2 regions of the Streptomyces antibioticus genome follow, and region 1 is predicted to be linked to the other one. Evidence: riboswitches for the same ligand, from Rfam matches in the RefSeq annotation. Region 1 holds a riboswitch; the other holds the start of a gene.
What was found. A riboswitch is a leader RNA that binds a small molecule or an ion and turns the genes downstream of it on or off. The one in region 1 is predicted to bind ZMP and ZTP.
Positions count from the first base shown of each region.

Region 2: linked by a shared signal. The riboswitch ahead of AFM16_RS24140 (glycine hydroxymethyltransferase) and the one ahead of AFM16_RS01135 (bifunctional 5,10-methylenetetrahydrofolate dehydrogenase/5,10-methenyltetrahydrofolate cyclohydrolase) in region 1 are both predicted to bind ZMP and ZTP.

Region 1 is NZ_CM007717.1:241,118-249,975, forward strand. Features, by position in the region: gene AFM16_RS01110 (phosphotransferase enzyme family protein) at 1-1,191, shown strand, start outside; gene AFM16_RS01115 (class I SAM-dependent DNA methyltransferase) at 1,244-1,984, shown strand; gene AFM16_RS01120 (quinone oxidoreductase family protein) at 2,125-3,108, shown strand; gene AFM16_RS01125 (Dabb family protein) at 3,167-3,589, opposite strand; gene AFM16_RS01130 (TetR/AcrR family transcriptional regulator) at 3,664-4,332, shown strand; gene AFM16_RS01135 (bifunctional 5,10-methylenetetrahydrofolate dehydrogenase/5,10-methenyltetrahydrofolate cyclohydrolase) at 4,342-5,205, opposite strand; ZMP/ZTP riboswitch at 5,248-5,334, opposite strand; gene AFM16_RS01140 (isopenicillin N synthase family dioxygenase) at 5,650-6,678, shown strand; gene AFM16_RS01145 (O-acetylhomoserine aminocarboxypropyltransferase/cysteine synthase family protein) at 6,675-7,979, shown strand; gene AFM16_RS01150 (ABC transporter substrate-binding protein) at 8,039-8,858, shown strand, end outside.
Region 2 is NZ_CM007717.1:5,293,291-5,302,148, reverse strand. Features, by position in the region: gene dprE1 (decaprenylphosphoryl-beta-D-ribose oxidase) at 1-620, shown strand, start outside; gene dprE2 (decaprenylphospho-beta-D-erythro-pentofuranosid-2-ulose 2-reductase) at 629-1,384, shown strand; gene AFM16_RS24150 (2'-5' RNA ligase family protein) at 1,398-1,976, opposite strand; gene trpS (tryptophan--tRNA ligase) at 2,163-3,176, opposite strand; gene AFM16_RS24140 (glycine hydroxymethyltransferase) at 3,297-4,763, opposite strand; ZMP/ZTP riboswitch at 4,808-4,897, opposite strand; gene AFM16_RS24135 (DMT family transporter) at 4,954-5,784, shown strand; gene pdxR (MocR-like pyridoxine biosynthesis transcription factor PdxR) at 5,860-7,275, opposite strand; gene AFM16_RS24125 (carboxymuconolactone decarboxylase family protein) at 7,323-7,820, shown strand; gene AFM16_RS24120 (ABC transporter substrate-binding protein) at 7,833-8,780, opposite strand; gene AFM16_RS24115 (ABC transporter permease subunit) at 8,782-8,858, opposite strand, start outside.

The DNA.
Region 1 (8,858 bases):
AACGCCACGGAACCCGCCCCGCCGGCCACGCACGGGCTCGGCTACGACCGCGTCGAACCCGACTGGGCTCCCCTCACCGCCGACGAGGCGGCGGACGTGCTCGGCGGCCCGGTCCGGCTGCACTGGCACAGTCCCCGCCCGCTGTCCGCGGCCGCCGTCGTGGAGCACGACGGACGGCGCGTCTTCCTCAAACGGCACCACACCGGCGTCCGCACCCTCGAAGGGCTGGAGGAGGAGCACGCCTTCCTGCGCCATCTGCGCTCCCGCGGCGCGCCCGTGGTCGACGTCCTCGCCGCGTCGGCGCGCGGCGAATGGACCTACGAGGTGCATTCGCTGGGCCACGGCACGGACCTCTACCAGGACGCGCTGTCCTGGACGCCGTTCACCTCGGTCCATCACGCCCGGGAGGCGGGTTCCGCGCTCGCCCGGCTCCATCGGGCCGCCGTCGGCCACCGGGCGCCGGCCCGCCGGGTCCAGCCGCTGGTGTCGTCGTTCCGCGTGTTCGGCGGCCCCGATCCGCAGGGCGCCCTCGCCGCCTACGCCGCCGAGCGGCCGGCCCTCGCCGACGCCCTGCGCTCCGACCCGGTCGACGCCGACCTGGCCCGCTGGCATCTGCCGCTGCACGCCGAACTGGCGCCGCTCCTGCCCGAGTTGGAGCCGCTGTGGACGCACAACGACTGGCACGCCTCCAACCTGCTGTGGGACACGACCGGCGGCGGGGACACCGTGTCCACGGTGCTCGACTTCAACCTCAGCGACCGGACCACGGCCGTCCACGACCTCGCGGTGGCACTGGAACGCAACGTCTTCGGCTGGCTGGACCTGCCACGCGGCCACCGCCATGTGTCGGTGCAACACGCCCACCTCACGGCCCTGTTGGAGGGCTACGCCGCCGTCCGCCCGCTCAGCGAGGCCGAGGCCGAAGCGCTGCCCGCGCTGCTGCCCCTGGTCAACGCCGAGTACGCACTGTCGGAGATGCACTACTTCCACGAAGTGACCCGCTCGGCGGCGAACACCGCACTGGCCCGCGCCTACTTCACCGACCACACCCGCTGGTTCACCACCGAACCCGGCCGTCTCGCCCTGCGCCAGGTGCGGGACACCGCGCGGCGACTGACCGCATCCGCACCTCTCTCCGGTCGCAAATCCGGTGGCGGACCGGGCGGCGAGCGGGCAGGCTCACGCGCATGATCCCGATGAGTTCCGCGTCCGTCCCCGGAACCCGCCGACACCGGAGCCGCCCATGACGAGCAGTGAGCTGTGGAGCCGTGAGACCGCCGACCGCTACGACGCCGAGGAGACCGAGCGGACCTCGGACGCCGTCCTCGGACCGACGGTCGCCTTCCTCGCCGAACTCGCGGGCGACGGGCGGGCGTTGGAGTTCGCCATCGGAACCGGGCGCGTGGGCGTCCCGCTGCGGGAACACGGTGTGCCCGTGGTGGGGATCGAGCTGTCCGAACCCATGGCGGCTGTCCTGCGCCGCAAGGCCGACGAGGACACGCTCCCGGTGGTCATCGGGGACATGGCCACCACCGTCGTGCCCGGCGAGTTCAGCCTGGTCTATCTCGTCTACAACACCATCACGAACCTGCTCACGCAGGACGAGCAGGTCGAGTGCTTCCGCAACGCCGCGCGTCATCTGGCGCCCGGCGGCCGGTTCGTCGTCGAACTGGGCGTGCCGCCGCTGCGGTTGCTGCCGCCCGGGCAGGTCGCGGTGCCGTTCGACGTCTCCGACCGGCATCTCGGCTTCGACACCTTCGACCTGGTCGAACAGATCCTGGTCTCGCACCACTTCACCCGCGACGGCGGCGACGGCCGCTACCGCCGCGGCGCCTCCCGGCACCGGTACGCCTGGCCGGCGGAGCTGGACCTGATGGCGAAGATCGCCGGACTCCACCTGGAGCGGCGCGTCGCGGACTGGGACGGGTCGCCGTTCACCCCGGAGTCCCCGCAGCACATCTCCGTCTGGCGCAAGCCGACCTGACATTCCCCCAGTCGGTGCGCCGTGACGGTGGTCGCCGGTTCGGGAATACGGCGGCTCGGGCGCGGGTTCCGGACCCCTGAAGAGCTGAAGACGATCACGGGCCGCCGCCCTGCGCGGCGCGCCCGTCGAAGGGGGACGGTATGAAGGCGGTCGCGTTCAAGGAGGTCGGCGGACCGGAGGTCCTGCGTCCGGTGGAGCTGCCCACACCGGAGCCGGGGCCGGGCGAGGTGCTGATCCGGGTGGCGTACGCGGGCGTCAACTACGGCGAAGTCCAGCACCGGCTGGGCGACTTCGGCGCTCCCGAGGGCGAGACGGTCACCGGTCTGGAGGCGTCGGGGACGGTGGCGGCGCTCGGTGAGGGCGTGACGGGCCTGACGCTCGGCGAGGAGGTCGCCGCGTATCTCCCGGACGGCGGCGGTTACGCGGAATACGCGTCGGCACCGGCCTCGTTCGTGTTCCCGCTGACCGACGTGGGCCTCGGTCTGCGGACGGCCGGTGCCGCGCCCCTCGTGCTGACGACCGCGTACGGCGTGCTGGCCGGCGCGGCCCGGATCGCGGCCGGTGACACCGTGCTCGTCCACGCGGCGGCGGGCGGAGTCGGTTCGGCGGCGGCGCAGCTCGCCCGGTCGCTGGGGGCGGCGGCTGTGTACGGCACCGTGAGCACCAAGGAGAAGGCGGAGTACGCGCGCCGCTTCGGCTACGACGAGGTCTTCGAGCGCGACGGCTTCGTGGAGGCGGTCCGGGCGGCGACGTCCGGGCGCGGCGTGGACCTGGTGCTGGACCCGATCGGCGGCGCCACCCGGCTGGCGAGCTTCGAGATCCTGGCGCCGTTCGGCCGGGTCGCGGTCTACGGGGAGGCGGCCCGGCATCCCGACCTGAGCCTGCCGGTCCTCCCGGTGTGGAAGAACAACCGTGTCCTGACGGGCTACAACATCGGCGACCTCTCCCGCCGGGACCCGGATGCCCTGCGGCGGCACACCCTCGCCGCGCTGGGACTGGCCGCGTCCGGTGACGTGCGGATCGACATCACGGCCGAGTACGAGCTGTCCGACGCGTCGGAGGCGCATCGCCTGCTGGAGGCCGGTGCGAACACGGGCAAGGCCGTGCTGCGGGTGGGTGGTTGAGGCCACCCGCGTGAGATGAGACCCCGGGCGTGGCCGTCGAGGCGAGCGGCGGCGGCGGTCACGCCGGGGGCGGCCCGCCCGGGGCGACCCCGATCTCGACGAGCGGTTCGAGCTGGGCGCCCCACTCGGGGTACAGGGCGACCTTCTTCTCGTGGAGCGCCATGATCTCGCCGGCCAGCCCCGGGTCCATGTCGTCGGAGACGTCGGGGCCGATGCGGATCCTGGCGAGGTGCGGAAGGATCTCGGGGTCTCCGGCCAGGTGGACCGGGTCGTGCATGTACCGCTCCAGGGCGGCCAGATCGGCGATGCCCACGCAGTAGCCGTGGGTGAGGCCCTCGGCGGGGTCGCCCAGGCTCTGTCCCACGGTGGCGAACGACACCGACTCCACGGAGGCCGTCCGGCGCATCAGCGCGAGGACGCGGTCCCTCTGTTCCTCGGTCGTCCCGTCCTTGAAGGCGAAGCGCAGCATGTGAACGATCATGGTCTCCCACCCGCTCGATTGAACTCATCGGTTCAGTCAACTTGCCTTGCTGGTAGCACAGTTAGAATGAACCCATGGGTTCAGTAGAGTCAAGCGGGGCCGGTGGCGTGACGCGTGGCCGGGTGGACAAGCGGCAGGCGATCCTGGACGCCGCGTTCACCGTCTTCGCCCGGCGCGGGTACGCGCAGGCGTGCGTCCAGGAGATCGCGGAGGAGGCGCGCGTCGCCAAACCGACGGTCTACAGCCATCTGCGCGACAAGGAGACCCTCTTCCGCCACACGGTCGAACTGGCCGCCGACGCCCTGGCGGCGGAGAGCCTCGCCGCGGTCGAACGGCTGCGCACCCTCGGCCCCGACGGCGACCTGCGGGCGGCGCTCACGGATCTCGCCCGGCGGCTGCTGACGGTGTGCTGCGGTGAACGCTCCCGCGCGCTGCGGTCGTTGACGTACGCGCAGGTGTCGCAGTTCCCCGATCTGATCGACACCGTGCAGGAGCGCACCGCGCACCGCCCGCGCGCGGCGCTCGCCGACCGGCTGGCCCGGCTCTCGCTGGCCGGCCGGCTGCGCGGCGGCGACCCGGAGCGGGCCGCCGAGCACTTCTTCGCCCTGCTCACCGGCCCGCTGGAGTCGCGTTCCCGGCTGGGCACCCGCCGGGTCCCCGCCGCCGAGCTGCGCGATGTGGCGGAGGCGGCGGTGGACGTCTTCCTGCGCGCCTACGGCGCCGACGAACCCGCCTCGCACTGAGCCTTCTGTTCAGCGAGTTGCCAGCCCTAGCTGGGCGGACGCCGCGTCGACGGTCTGCTCCAGCAGGACGGCGATCGTCATGGGCCCCACCCCGCCGGGGACCGGGGTGATCAGGCCGGCCCGGGTGCGGGCGGTGTCGAAGTCGACGTCACCGACGTTGCCCGCGTTGTATCCGGCGTCGATCACGACGGCGCCGGGCCTGATGTCCTCGCCGCGAATCAGCCGGGGCCGTCCCACGGCCGCGACGACGACGTCCGCCTCCCGTACGGCCGCCGCCAGGTCCGCCGTACGGGAGTGGCAGTAGGTGACGGTGGCGTCGCGGGCGAGCAGCAGCATGCCGACGGGCTTGCCGAGGATCGCGCTGCGGCCCACCACCACGGCACGCCGGCCCGTGAGTTCGACGTCGTACGCGTCCAGCAGCCGCATGATTCCGCCGGGGGTGCAGGACGCGAAGCCGGGCCGTCCGAAGCTCATCGAGGCGAAGCTGCTCATCGTGACGCCGTCGACGTCCTTCTCCGGCGCGATGGCCTCGAACGCCGCCCGCTCGTCGATGTGCGGGCCGACGGGGTGCTGCAACAGGATGCCGTGCACGGCGGGGTCCTGCGACAAGGTCCGCAGGGTGCCTACGAGTTCGGCGGTCGTGGTGGCGGCCGGCAGGCTGACGAGCCGCGAGTCGATGCCGGCCTTCGCGCACCGGGCCCGCTTCATCCGGACGTACGTCACCGAGGCCGGATCCTCGCCCACCAGCACCGTGGCGAGGCACGGCGTCACACCGGTACGCCGGGTGATCTCCGCCGCCCTGACCGACGTCTCCTCGACGACGCGCCGGGCCAGGGCGGTCCCGTCCATCAGCCGGGCCGTCCGGGTCTGCATGTGCGTGCGCGTGCGGGACATGGTCGCCTCCAGGCGTCGCTGACCACTCGCCCAGGCGCACGGCATCGACCGGTTCGGCAGGCCGCTCCCCGGTGGTGCTCCACCTCAGCGCCAGTCACGGCCCACACGCCACTGTAGTGGACCGCTCGCGGCGGCCGGGGTGTCTCGGGCGGTGGGACGCGTGGTGGACGGGCCGGTCCCGGGTGTGCTTTCATCCGGCCATGGAGACCACTGGACCGGCTTACGCCGTGCTGCTCGACCCGTTCTGGGTGAGCCGCCGCGCCGACCAGTTCGACCAGGTCTGTCGCTGAACGCCGTACGACGGCTCGCGACCTCCGACCTCTCTCCCGCCTGAATCGGTTTCCTGATTCCTCCGTCCGCTCCGATCGGCCCCTGTCCCAGGGCCGGTGAGCGGTCCGCCCGGCGTTGCCTCGAAGGACCCCCATGGCCCAGCCCGCAGTTCTGCCCGTCATCGACATCTCCCGCTTCCGAGGTCCCGACTCCGACCGTGCCGCCTTCCTGGCCGAACTCCGTTCCGCCGCCCATGAGACGGGCTTCTTCTACGTCACCGGCCACGGCGTCCCCAGGGCGCTGCGCGACGAGGTGCTCGCCCTGGCGCGTGCCTTCTTCGCGCTGCCGGAGCACCAGCGGCTGGAGATCGAGAACGTCAACTCGCCTCAGTTCCGGGGCTATACGCGCACCGGTACCGAGTACACGGCGGGCAGCCCCGACTGGCGGGAGCAGATCGACATCGGCCCCGAGCGTGCCGCGCTGACGACGGGCCCGGGCGACCCCGACTACGTGCGGCTCGTGGGACCCAACCAATGGCCGTCCGCGCTGCCGGAGTTGAGGGACACCGTACTGCGCTGGCAGGCGGAGGCGCTGCGGGTGAGCCGTGAGGTGCTGCGGGCCCTGGCTGCCGCGCTGGGGCAGGACGAGGGCTACTTCGACCAGTGGTTCGACGACGAGGCGGCCGTCCATGTGAAGATCGTGCACTATCCCCCGCGCGCCGCCCAGGACGCCGATCAGGGCGTGGGCGCGCACAAGGACTACGGCTATCTCGCCCTGTTGCAGCAGGACGACATCGGCGGGCTCCAGGTGCGGCGCGAGGACGGCGGGTGGATCGACGCGGTGCCCGTGCACGACGCGTTCGTGTTCAACATCGGCGAGATGCTGGAGATCGCCACCCAGGGCTATCTGAGGGCCACTCAGCACCGGGTGGTCAGCCCGCAGCCCGGTGTCCACCGCTACTCGATTCCCTTCTTCCTCGGCCCGCGTCTGGACGCGGTGGTCAAACCCCTGCTCCTGCCACCGGAGTTGGCGGCGCTCAGTCGCGGCGTGAGCGACGACCCGGACAATCCGCTCCTGGCGGCCTTCGGGGAGAACGCCGTGGTGGGCTGGCTGCGTTCGCATCCGCGGGTGGCCGAGCGCTGGTGGTCCGACGTCCTGGCCCGGCGGGAGAACGCCCGATGAGCGACGGACGCTGGGGGTTCGAGACCCGGCAGGTGCACGCCGGCGCGGTGCCGGACCCGGCCACCGGCGCGCGGGCCGTACCGGTCCACCAGTCCGCGAGCTATGTCTTCCGGGACACCGCGCACGCGGCGGCGGCCTTCGAGCTGAGCGATCTCGCCACGCACGCGTACACGCGGCTGTCGAATCCGACGACCGCCGTGGCGGAGGACCGGATCGCGTCCCTGGAGGGCGGTTCGGCGGCGGTCGCCGTGGCCAGCGGGCAGGCCGCGACGAGCCTCGCCCTGCTCAACCTGGCCCGGGCGGGCGACCACATCGTGGCCTCGTCGTCCCTGTACGGCGGCACCCGCACCCTGCTGGAACACACGTTCGCCGACTTCGGCATCGACGTCACGTTCGTCGACGACCCGGACGACCCCGGTGCCTGGGCGGCGGCCGTACGTCCCGCAACGAAGGCGCTGTTCGGGGAGAGCCTCGGCAATCCGCGCGGCAACGTCCTGGACATCGAGGCGGTGGCCCGGGTCGCCCACGAGGCCGGGGTGCCGTTCGTGGTCGACAACACGGTGCTCACGCCGTATCTGCTGCGGCCGTTCGAGCACGGCGCGGACATCGTCGTGCACTCCACCACCAAGTTCCTCTCCGGACACGGCACCGCGATCGGCGGGATCGTCGTGGACGGCGGGAGGTTCGACTTCGGTGCCGATCCCGGCCGTTGGCCGGGGCTGACCCGGCCCGATCCGACCTACGGCGGGCTGTCGTTCTGGGACTCCTTCTCCGACCTCGGGCTCGCCTACGCGCTGCGGCTGCGCACCCGGCTGGTGCGCGATCTGGGTCCTGCCGTCTCGCCGTTCAACAGCTTCCTGCTGCTCCAGGGCCTGGAGACGCTCAGCCTGCGTATCGAGCGGCATGTGTCCAACGCGCACGCGCTCGCCGTCTGGCTGGAGGACCAGCCTCAAGTGCGGCGGGTGCACTACCCGTCGCTGCCCTCCAGCCCGTGGCGGACGCAGGCCAAGCGCTATCTGCCACGCGGTGCCGGGGCGGTCCTCTCCTTCGAACTCGCGGGCGGTCTGCGGGCGGGGCGGCGGTTCGTGGAAGGGGTCCGGCTGTTCAGCCATCTCGCGAACATCGGTGACGTCCGCAGTCTGGTCATCCACCCCGCCTCCACCACCCACGCCCAACTGGACGCCCGTCAGCAGGCGGCGGCCGGTGTCACGCCCGGGCTGGTGCGTCTGTCGGTCGGCATCGAGGGCGTCGACGACCTGATCGCCGACCTCGCGGCGGGCCTGAGAGCGGCCGCCGAATGAACTCCCTCCCCCGCCCGCGCACTTCCGCGCGCCCACGTCCCAGAGGAGCCCGATCCGTCATGCGCCGCAGCACCGCCCTCCGGCACGCCGCCACCACGACCGTCCTCGTCGGCCTGGCCGCGACCGGCTGCGGCACCGGCGCCGCCGACAGCCCCGGGGACACCGGACAGACCAGCCAGGCAGCCCAGCCCGACGCCATCGACACCGCGGCCACCGTCGACGTACGCCTGGTCCTGGAACCGACCAGCCTCGACATCGCCGGTACGGCGGGCGCGGCCCTCGACCAGATCCTGCTCGACAACATCTACCAGGGCCTGCTGACCCGCGACGAGGACAACAAGGTCCGCCCGAGCCTGGCGACCAGCTTCAAGGAGTCGCCCGACGGGCTGACCTACACCTTCCGTCTCGCGAAGAACGCCGCCTTCCACGACGGGACGAAGGTCACCGCGGCCGACGCCGTCTGGTCGCTGCGGCAGGTGACGGCGGCCGGCTCCACGAACCCCGACGCGGCGGCGCTCGCCTCCGTCAAGAGCGTCACCGCCGCCGACGACCACACCGTCGTCGTCACGCTCGCCCACCGGGACACCGGTTTCACCTGGAGGCTGACCGGCCGGGCCGGCATCGTCTTCAAGCGGGGCACCGACTTCTCCTCCCTCGCGGGGAAGGAGAACGGCACCGGCCCGTTCAAGCTCGGCGGCTGGAAGCGCGGTTCGTCCATCACCTTCGTCCGGAACGACGCCTACTGGGGGAAGAAGGCCAAGGTCGCCAAGGTCGTCTTCCACTACATCAAGGACGACAACGCGGCCAACAACGCCCAGCGCACCGGCCAGACCGACATCGAGACCGGCGCGAACGCGACCCTGCTCCAGCCGTTCACCG
Region 2 (8,858 bases), 5.1 Mb from region 1:
CCGCGCGCACCCGCCGGGACCCGCTGGCCTTCCGCCCCTCCCGGCTGCCGTCGGCGCCCGCCGCCGTCCCCGAGGGGCTGCTCACCCGCCGGACCGTGGGCCTGTTCAACGAACTCTGGTACCGCAGGGCGCCCCGCGCGCGGACCGGCGAACTCCAGCGGCTCTCCGCCTTCTTCCACCCCCTGGACGGCGTCCCGCACTGGAACCGCGTCTACGGCAGGGCCGGGTTCGTGCAGTACCAGTTCGTCGTCGGACACGGGCAGGAGGACGCGCTGCGCCGGATCGTGGGCCGGATCTCCGAGCGCCGCTGCCCGTCCTTCCTCGCCGTCCTCAAGCGGTTCGGGGCGGCCGACCCCGGCTGGCTCTCCTTCCCCCGGCCCGGCTGGACCCTCGCCCTGGACATCCCGGCCGGGCTGCCCGGACTCGGCGCCTTCCTCGACGAACTCGACGAGGAGGTGGCCGCCGCCGGCGGGCGGGTCTACCTCGCCAAGGACTCCCGGCTGCGGCCGGACCTGCTCACCGCGATGTACCCGCGCGCCGACGACTTCCGCGCGCTGCGCGCGGAGCTGGACCCGCGCGGCGTGTTCACCTCCGATCTGTCCCGGCGCCTCAACCTCTAGGAGCTGTCGTGAAGGACGCCTTCGGCATCCCCCAGTCCCTGCTCGTCCTCGGCGGCACGTCCGAGATCGCGCTCGCCACCGCGCGCCGGCTGATCGCCCGCCGCACCCGCACGGTCTGGCTGGCCGGCCGCCCGTCGGCCGACCTGGAGTCGGCCGCCGCCGAGCTGCGCGCGCTCGGGGCGGACGTGCGCACGGTCGCCTTCGACGCGCTCGACCCCGACTCCCACGAGGTGGTCCTCGGCAAGGTGTTCGCGGAGGGGGACGTCGACGTCGTGCTGCTCGCCTTCGGGATCCTCGGCGACCAGGCGCACGACGAACGCGACCCGGCGGCCGCGGTGCGGGTCGCCCGCACCAACTACACCGGGGCGGTCTCGGCGGGCCTGGTGAGCGCCCGCGCGCTCCAGGCGCAGGGCCACGGCTCGCTGGTCGTGCTCTCCTCCGTCGCCGGGGAGCGGGCCCGCCGCTCGAACTTCATCTACGGCTCCAGCAAGGCGGGCCTCGACGCGTTCGCCCAGGGTCTGGGGGACGCGCTGCACGGCACCGGCGTGCACGTCATGGTCGTACGGCCCGGGTTCGTGCGGACGCGGATGACGGCCGGGCTCGACGAACCGCCGCTGGCCACCACGCCCGAGGCGGTCGCGACCGCGGTCGAGCTGGGGCTGCGGCGGCGCTCGGAGACGGTGTGGGTGCCCGGCCTGCTGCGGGTGGTGATGTCGGCGCTGCGGCACGTCCCGCGCGGGGTGTTCCGGCGCCTGCCGATCTAGACGACGGGCGCTCTCAGCGGGTCGGCAGGGTGCCCCGGTCGACGCGGGCGGCCTGCGGGGGGACGACCGATCCGCCGAACGGGAACTCGCGCAGTTGGCGCCAGACGCCGTCCGTGCCCTGCTCGTGCAGGGCGAAGCCGGTGCAGGACCACTGCGCCTCGTACCCGGCCAGCTCCTCGAAGGCGCGGTCCATCGCCCGCTCGTCGATGCCGTGCGCGACGGTGACGTGCGGGTGGTACGGGAACTGCAGCTCGCGCACCAGGGGCCCGGAGGCGTCCCGGACCCGCTGCTGGAGCCAGGCGCACACCTCGGCGCCCTCGACGACCCGGACGTAGACCACCGGTGACACCGGCCGGAAGGTGCCCGTGCCGGACAGGCGCATCGGGAACGGCCGGCCGGCCGCGGCGACCTGCGCGAGATGCGCCTCGACGGCCGGAAGGGCGCCCGGCTCGATCTCGGTCGGCGGGAGCAGGGTGACGTGCGTGGGGATGCCGTGAGCCGCGGCGTCGCCGAAGCCCGTGCGCCGCTCCTGGAGCAGGCTGCCGTGGGGCTCCGGGACCGCGATCGACACGCCGATCGTTACGGTCCCCACGTCGTCTCCTGTCGTCATGTCCGCCCGGCGTGTCCGCCGGGTGTGTCTGCCGGGTTCGTACTCAGTCGTACGGCTATCGACTGTACGGCCACCGCTGTCCTGTGGGCAGGCGCAAGGGAAGTGATGTGCAGCGCTCTGCCACGAGGAACGTGTGTGCGGTGCGCCGTCGGTGCTTCCGAGCGCCGCTCAGTGCTTCGCGGGGAGGAAGCCGACCCGCTCGTACGACCGCGCCAGCGTCTCCGCGGCGACGGCCCGCGCCTTCTCCGCGCCCTTGGCCAGGATCGAGTCCAGCGTCTCCGGGTCGTCCAGGTACTGCTGGGTGCGGTCCCGGAACGGGGTCACGAAGTCGACGACGACATCCGCGAGGTCCGTCTTGAGGGCGCCGTAGAGCTTGCCCTCGTACTGCCGCTCCAGCTCCGGGACCGGGGTGCCGGTCAGCGTGGAGTAGACGGTGAGGAGGTTGCTGACGCCGGGCTTGTTCTCGGGGTCGAAGCGGACGACCGTGTCGGTGTCGGTGACCGCGCTCCTGACCTTCTTCGCGGTGGCCTTCGGGTCGTCGAGCAGGTTGATGAGGCCCTTCGGCGTGGACGCCGACTTGCTCATCTTGATCGCCGGGTCCTGGAGGTCGTAGATCTTCGCCGTCTCCTTGAGGATGTACGGCTTCGGGATCGTGAAGGTCTGGCCGAAGCGGCCGTTGAAGCGCTCGGCGAGGTCGCGGGTCAGCTCGATGTGCTGGCGCTGGTCCTCGCCGACCGGGACCTCGTTGGCCTGGTAGAGCAGGATGTCCGCGACCTGGAGGATCGGGTACGTGAACAGGCCGACGGAGGCGCGGTCGGCGCCCTGCTTGGCCGACTTGTCCTTGAACTGCGTCATCCGGCTGGCCTCGCCGAAGCCGGTGAGGCAGTTCATGATCCAGGCGAGCTGGGCGTGCTCGGGGACATGGCTCTGGACGAAGAGCGTGCAGCGCTCGGGGTCGAGACCGGCGGCCAGGAGCTGGGCGGCGGCCAGCCGGGTGTTGGCCGTCAGCTCCTTCGGGTCCTGCGGGACCGTGATCGCGTGCAGGTCGACGACCATGTAGAACGCGTCGTGCGACTCCTGGAGGGCCACCCACTGGCGCACGGCGCCGAGGTAGTTGCCGAGGTGGAACGAGCCTGCGGTGGGCTGGATTCCGGAGAGCACGCGAGGTCGATCAGAGGCCATGCCCCCCATTGTCTCAGAGAGCTCGAGGGGGTTCGGAGCGTGGGGAACTGCGGGTCGGTCGGGGTTGCCCGCGCAGTTCCCCGCGCCCCTGACGGGGCGCTGCTCCCTGGCCGGTGCTGATCAGCCCAGGTCGATCTCCGGGTACAGCGGGAAGGCCGCGACCAGGTCCGTCGCCCGGGTGGAGATCTCGTCCGCGATCTTCGCGTCCAGGACGTGGGCGGCCTTCGAGGGGGCACCCGACTTCGTCGTGCCCGGCTCGGTGGTGGTGAGGACGCGGTCGATCAGGGCGGCGACCTCGTCCATCTCCGCCGTGCCGAGACCGCGGGTGGTCAGGGCCGGGGTGCCGATGCGGATGCCGGAGGTGTACCAGGCGCCGTTCGGGTCGGCGGGGATGGCGTTGCGGTTGGTGACGATCCCGGAGTCGAGGAGCGCGGCCTCGGCCTGGCGGCCGGTGAGGCCGTAGGAGGCCGCCACGTCGATCAGGTTGAGGTGGTTGTCGGTGCCGCCGGTGACCAGGGTGGCGCCCCGGCTGGTCAGGCCCTCGGCCAGCGCGCGGGAGTTGTCGACGATCCGCCGGGCGTAGTCCTGGAAGGCGGGCTGCCGGGCCTCGGCGAGGGCGACGGCCTTGGCGGCCATCACGTGCGGCAGGGGGCCGCCGAGGACCATCGGGCAGCCGCGGTCGACCTGGTCCTTGAGGGAGTCGTCGCACAGCACCATGCCGCCGCGCGGGCCGCGCAGCGACTTGTGGGTGGTGGTCGTGACGATCTGGGCGTGCGGGACCGGGTCGAAGTCGCCGGTGAGCACCTTGCCCGCGACCAGGCCCGCGAAGTGCGCCATGTCGACCATGAGGGTCGCGCCGACCTCGTCGGCGATCTCGCGCATGATCCGGAAGTTCACCAGACGGGGGTACGCGGAGTAGCCGGCGACGATGATCAGCGGCTTGAAGTCACGGGCGGAGGCGCGCAGGGCGTCGTAGTCGATGAGGCCGGTCGCCGGGTCGGTGCCGTAGGAGCGCTGGTCGAACATCTTGCCGCTGATGTTCGGGCGGAAGCCGTGGGTGAGGTGGCCGCCGGCGTCCAGGGACATGCCGAGCATGCGCTGGTTGCCGAACGCCTGGCGCAGCTCGGCCCAGTCGGCGTCGGTGAGGTCGTTGACCTGGCGGGCGCCGGCCTTCTCCAGGAACGGGACCTCGACGCGGGCGCCGAGGACCGCCCAGAAGGCGACGAGGTTGGCGTCGATGCCGGAGTGCGGCTGGACGTAGGCGTGCCGGGCGCCGAACAGCTCCTTGGCGTGCTCGGCGGCGAGGGACTCGACCGTGTCGACGTTGCGGCAGCCGGCGTAGAAGCGGCGGCCGATGGTGCCCTCGGCGTACTTGTCGCTGAACCAGTTGCCCATCGCGAGGAGGGTGGCCGGGGAGGCGTAGTTCTCGGAGGCGATCAGCTTGAGCATCTCGCGCTGGTCGGCGACCTCCTGGCCGATGGCGTCGGCGACGCGCGGCTCGACGGCGCGGATCACGTCGAGGGCCGCGCGGAAGGCGGTCGACTGGGTGGAGAGGTTCTCGGCGGGGCGGGACTGCTGCTCTGACATGGCGTCGGCCTCCGGTGGCGTGGGCGTCAAGCGGTCACGGTTCTCGGTCTGGCCCAGGCGCACGGCACTCGGTCACACACAGGCCGCTCCCCGATGGTCCGTCCCATCCCAGCGCGCCAGTCACGGCCCGGTCAGCAGCCTACCGCCCGGCCGGGGACTGTCGGCCTACAGTCCGTCTGTGGTGTTCGGAATGGTGTGCGCCCTCGGCGCTGCGGTGTGTTTCGGTACGGCGACGGTGTTGCAGGCGATGGCCGCGCGGGCCGCCTCCGGGGGCGGTGGCGGGGAGGCGGCGCTGCTGCTGAGGGCGCTGCGGCAGTGGCGGTATCTGGCGGGCCTGGGGCTGGACGGGCTCGGTTTCGTGTTCCAGATCCTCGCGCTGCGCTCCCTCGCGATCTACGCCGTGGGGGCGGCGCTGGCGTCGAGCCTCGCGGTGACGGCGGTGGTCGCGGCGCGGCTGCTGCGGGTCCGGCTGAGCCGGACGGAGTGGACGGCCGTCGGGGTGGTCTGCGCGGGCCTGGCGCTGCTGGGCCTCGCCGCGGGCCCGGAGGGCGACGAGACGGGGCCGGGGTGGCTGCCCTGGGCGATGCTCGGCACGGCGGCCGCGGTCCTGGCCCTGGGCCTGTCCGGGCGGTGGCTGCCGGAACGTGGGCGGTCACCGGTGCTGGGCCTGGGCGCGGGCTTCGGCTTCGGCGTGGTGGAGGTCGCGGTCCGCCTGATCGACACGCTGTCCCCCGGCCCCCTCCTGACCGACCCGTCCCTGTACGCACTCCTCCTCGGCGGCGGCGCGGCCTTCCTCTCCCTGACCTCGGCCCTGCAACGCGGCTCGGTGACGGCGGCGACGGCCGGCATGGTGATCGGCGAGACGGTCTGGCCGGCGGTGATCGGCGTGGTGTGGCTGGGCGACGGGACACGGGAGGGCTGGGCGTGGGTGGCGGTCCTGGGCTTCGCGGTGGCGGTGGCGGGGGCGCTGGCGCTGGCGCGGTTCGGGGAGGCGCCGGACGCCGGCGCCGGGCCGAGGTGAGGGGTGGCGGCGGCACGTGAAGGGCTGCGGCGCCGTCGTGGCCGGTCGCGCGGTTCCCCGCGCCCCTGGGGAGGTTCAGCCCAGGTCGGTCCCCGGGTCCGAGACCCCCAGGGCCGTGCACAGGGTGGTCAGGGTGGGGGTCCAGGCGTGGTCCGGTGGGGTGGCGTAGCCGATCACCAGGGCGTCCGGGGGTGTGTCGGTCGCGTCGGGGTGGTGGTGGCGGGGGGTCAGGGGGTCGAGGGCCAGGCCGAGGTGGGCGGCGGCGCGGATCACGTCGCGTTCGGTGCCGGGCGGGAGGCGCAGGACGGCGTGCAGGCCCGCCGCGATGCCGGTGACGCGGACCCAGGGGGCGCGCTCGGCCAGCACCGAGACGAGGGCGTCGCGGCGGCGCCGGTAGCGGAGGCGGGAGGCGCGCACGTGACGGTCGTGGGCGCCGGAGGTGATGAACTCCGCCAGGGTCAACTGGTCCAGGACCCCGCAGGTGTCCACCGCGCCCTTGGCGGCGGCGAGTTCGCGGGCCAGGCCGGGCGGGGCCACGATCCAGCCCAGACGCAGACCGGGGGCCAGGGACTTGCTGGCCGTGCCCAGGTACACCACGTGGTCGGGGTCCAGGCCCTGGAGCGCGCCCACGGGCCGGCGGTCGTAGCGGAACTCGCCGTCGTAGTCGTCCTCCAGGACCAGGCCGCCGGTGCGGCGCGCCCACTCCACGACGGCCGCGCGCCGGTCGTGGTGCAGCGCCACGCCCGTCGGGAACTGGTGCGCGGGGGTGAGCAGGACCGCGCCGCCGGGCGGCAACGCGGAGGGGTCCGTGCCGTGTTCGTCGAACGGCAGGGGGTCCGTGGGCAGCCCCGCCGTCTCCGCCAGCCGCCAGTGCGCGTCCAGGCCGTACGACTCGACGGCGAGGGTGCGTACCCCGCGCGCGCTCAGGACCGTGGCGAGGAGTTGCAGCGCGTGGGCGAAGCCGGCGCACACCACGACGCGTTCGGGGTCGGCGCGCACCCCGCGGACCCGGGCCAGATAGCCGGCGAGCGCGGCGCGCAGTTCGGGCCGGCCGCGCGGATCGCCGTAGCCGAGGGCGTCGTAGGGCGCGACGGCGAGCGCGCGGCGGGCGGCCCGCAGCCAGGCGGCGCGCGGGAAGGAGGCGAGGTCGGGGGAGCCGGCGCGCAGGTCGTGGCGCGGCCGGGCGCGGGCGGGCCGGCGCGGGGCCGCCCCGGCCGAGGGGACGACGGACCGGTCCGCCACCCGGGTGCCGGAGCCCTGCCGGGCGGTGAGCCAGCCCTCGGCGACGAGGTCGGAGTAGGCCGCGGCGACCGTGTTGCGGGCCAGCCCCAGGTCGGCGGCGAGGGAGCGGGAGGACGGCAGCCGGGTGCCGGGGGCGAGGCGCCCGCCGCGGACCGCCTCGCGCAGGGCGTCGGTGAGCCCCCGGCGCACCCCCGGGCCGGACGGTTCGAGATGCAGGTCGACCCCGAGAGTGGCCCACGTTTCCGTCATGGAAATGGACCATACCCGTGGGCTGCCTCGACCCTAGGGTCGAGGACATGACCACCGAACAACGAGCCCCGCACGCCCCCGAACCCACCGCCCGACTGCCCTGGGCCAAGCACGCCCCCGAGGTGTTCCAGGCGATGGTCCGCCTGGACGGAGCCGCCCGCAGGGGCGTCGACCCGGTCCTCTACGAACTGGTGAAGATCCGCGCCTCCCAGATCAACCACTGCGCGTACTGCATCGACATGCACAGCAAGGACGCCCTGGCGGCCGGGGAGAGCGTGGAGCGGATCGTCCAGCTCTCGGCCTGGGAGGAGTCGCCGCACTTCTACACCGAGAAGGAGCTGGCGGCCCTCGCGCTGACCGACGCGGTCACCGTCCTCACCGACGGTTTCGTGCCGGACGAGGTGTACGCGCACGCCGCCGCGCACTTCGAGGAGGCCGAACTGGCCCATCTGATCGCCGCGATCGCGGTGATCAACGCCTGGAACCGGTTCGGCGTGACCGCGCGGATGGTGCCGGGCCACCACCACCCGGCCCCGCACGCCTGACCCGCCCGGAGGTCACGGCAGCCACGCCTTCCAGGTGGAGGCGTGGCGGTCGGCCCACTTCTCGGCCGCCTCGCGCGGGGTGAGCTTCTGGTCGGCGATCATCAGGGAGACCTCGTTCTGGTCCTCGGTCGTCCACCGGAACTTCTTCAGGAAGGCGGCCGCGTCCCCGCCGTTCCGCGCGAAGTCGGCGTTGAGGTACTTCTGGAGCGGGGTGTGCGGATAGGCGCAGGCGACCTTCGCCGGGTCGGCGTCGCAGCCCTCTTCGTACGCGGGCAGCCTCACCTCGGTCATGGGGACCTTCTCGAAGAGCCACTGCGGGGCGTACCAGTACGTCAGGAAGGGCTTCTTCTCCTTGGCGAACCGGGTGATCTGGGTGATCTGGGCGGCCTCCGAACCGGCGAACACGACCTGGTAGTCGAGGTCCAGGTTCTTCACCAGCGCCTTGTCGTTGGTGACGTAGGACGGGGAGCCGTCCAGGAGCTGGCCCTTGCCGCCGCTCTCCGGGGTGCGCATCTCGTCGGCGTACCGGTCGAGGTTCTTCCAGTCGGTGACGTCCGGGTGCTGCTTCGCGAAGTACGCCGGGACGTACCAGCCGATGTGCCCGGTGACGCCGAGGCCGCCGCCGCGCGCGATGGTCTTCTTGTCGTGGACGTACCGCTTCTCCTGGTCGGGATGCCCCCAGTCCTCCAGGATCGCGTCGACCCGGCCCTGGCTGAGCGCGTCCCAGGCGGGGACCTCGTCGACCTGGACGGTGTCGACGCGGTAGCCGAGTTCGCTCTCCAGCAGGTACTGGGCGACGGCGACGTTCGCCTGCGCGCCGACCCAGGACTGCACGGAGAGGGTCACGGTCCGCGCGCCGCGCGCGTCGGCGAACGGCGACGCCTGTTTCGTCATGTCGGCGGCGCCACAGCCGGTGAGCAGCAGCAGGGTGCCCGTCAGGGCGGTGAGGCGTGCGCGCATGTCACGCTCCCTTCGTCGTGCGGCGTTCGGTCGGCTGGGTCACCCGGTCGAGCGTCAGGCCGAGGCAGACGATGGCGG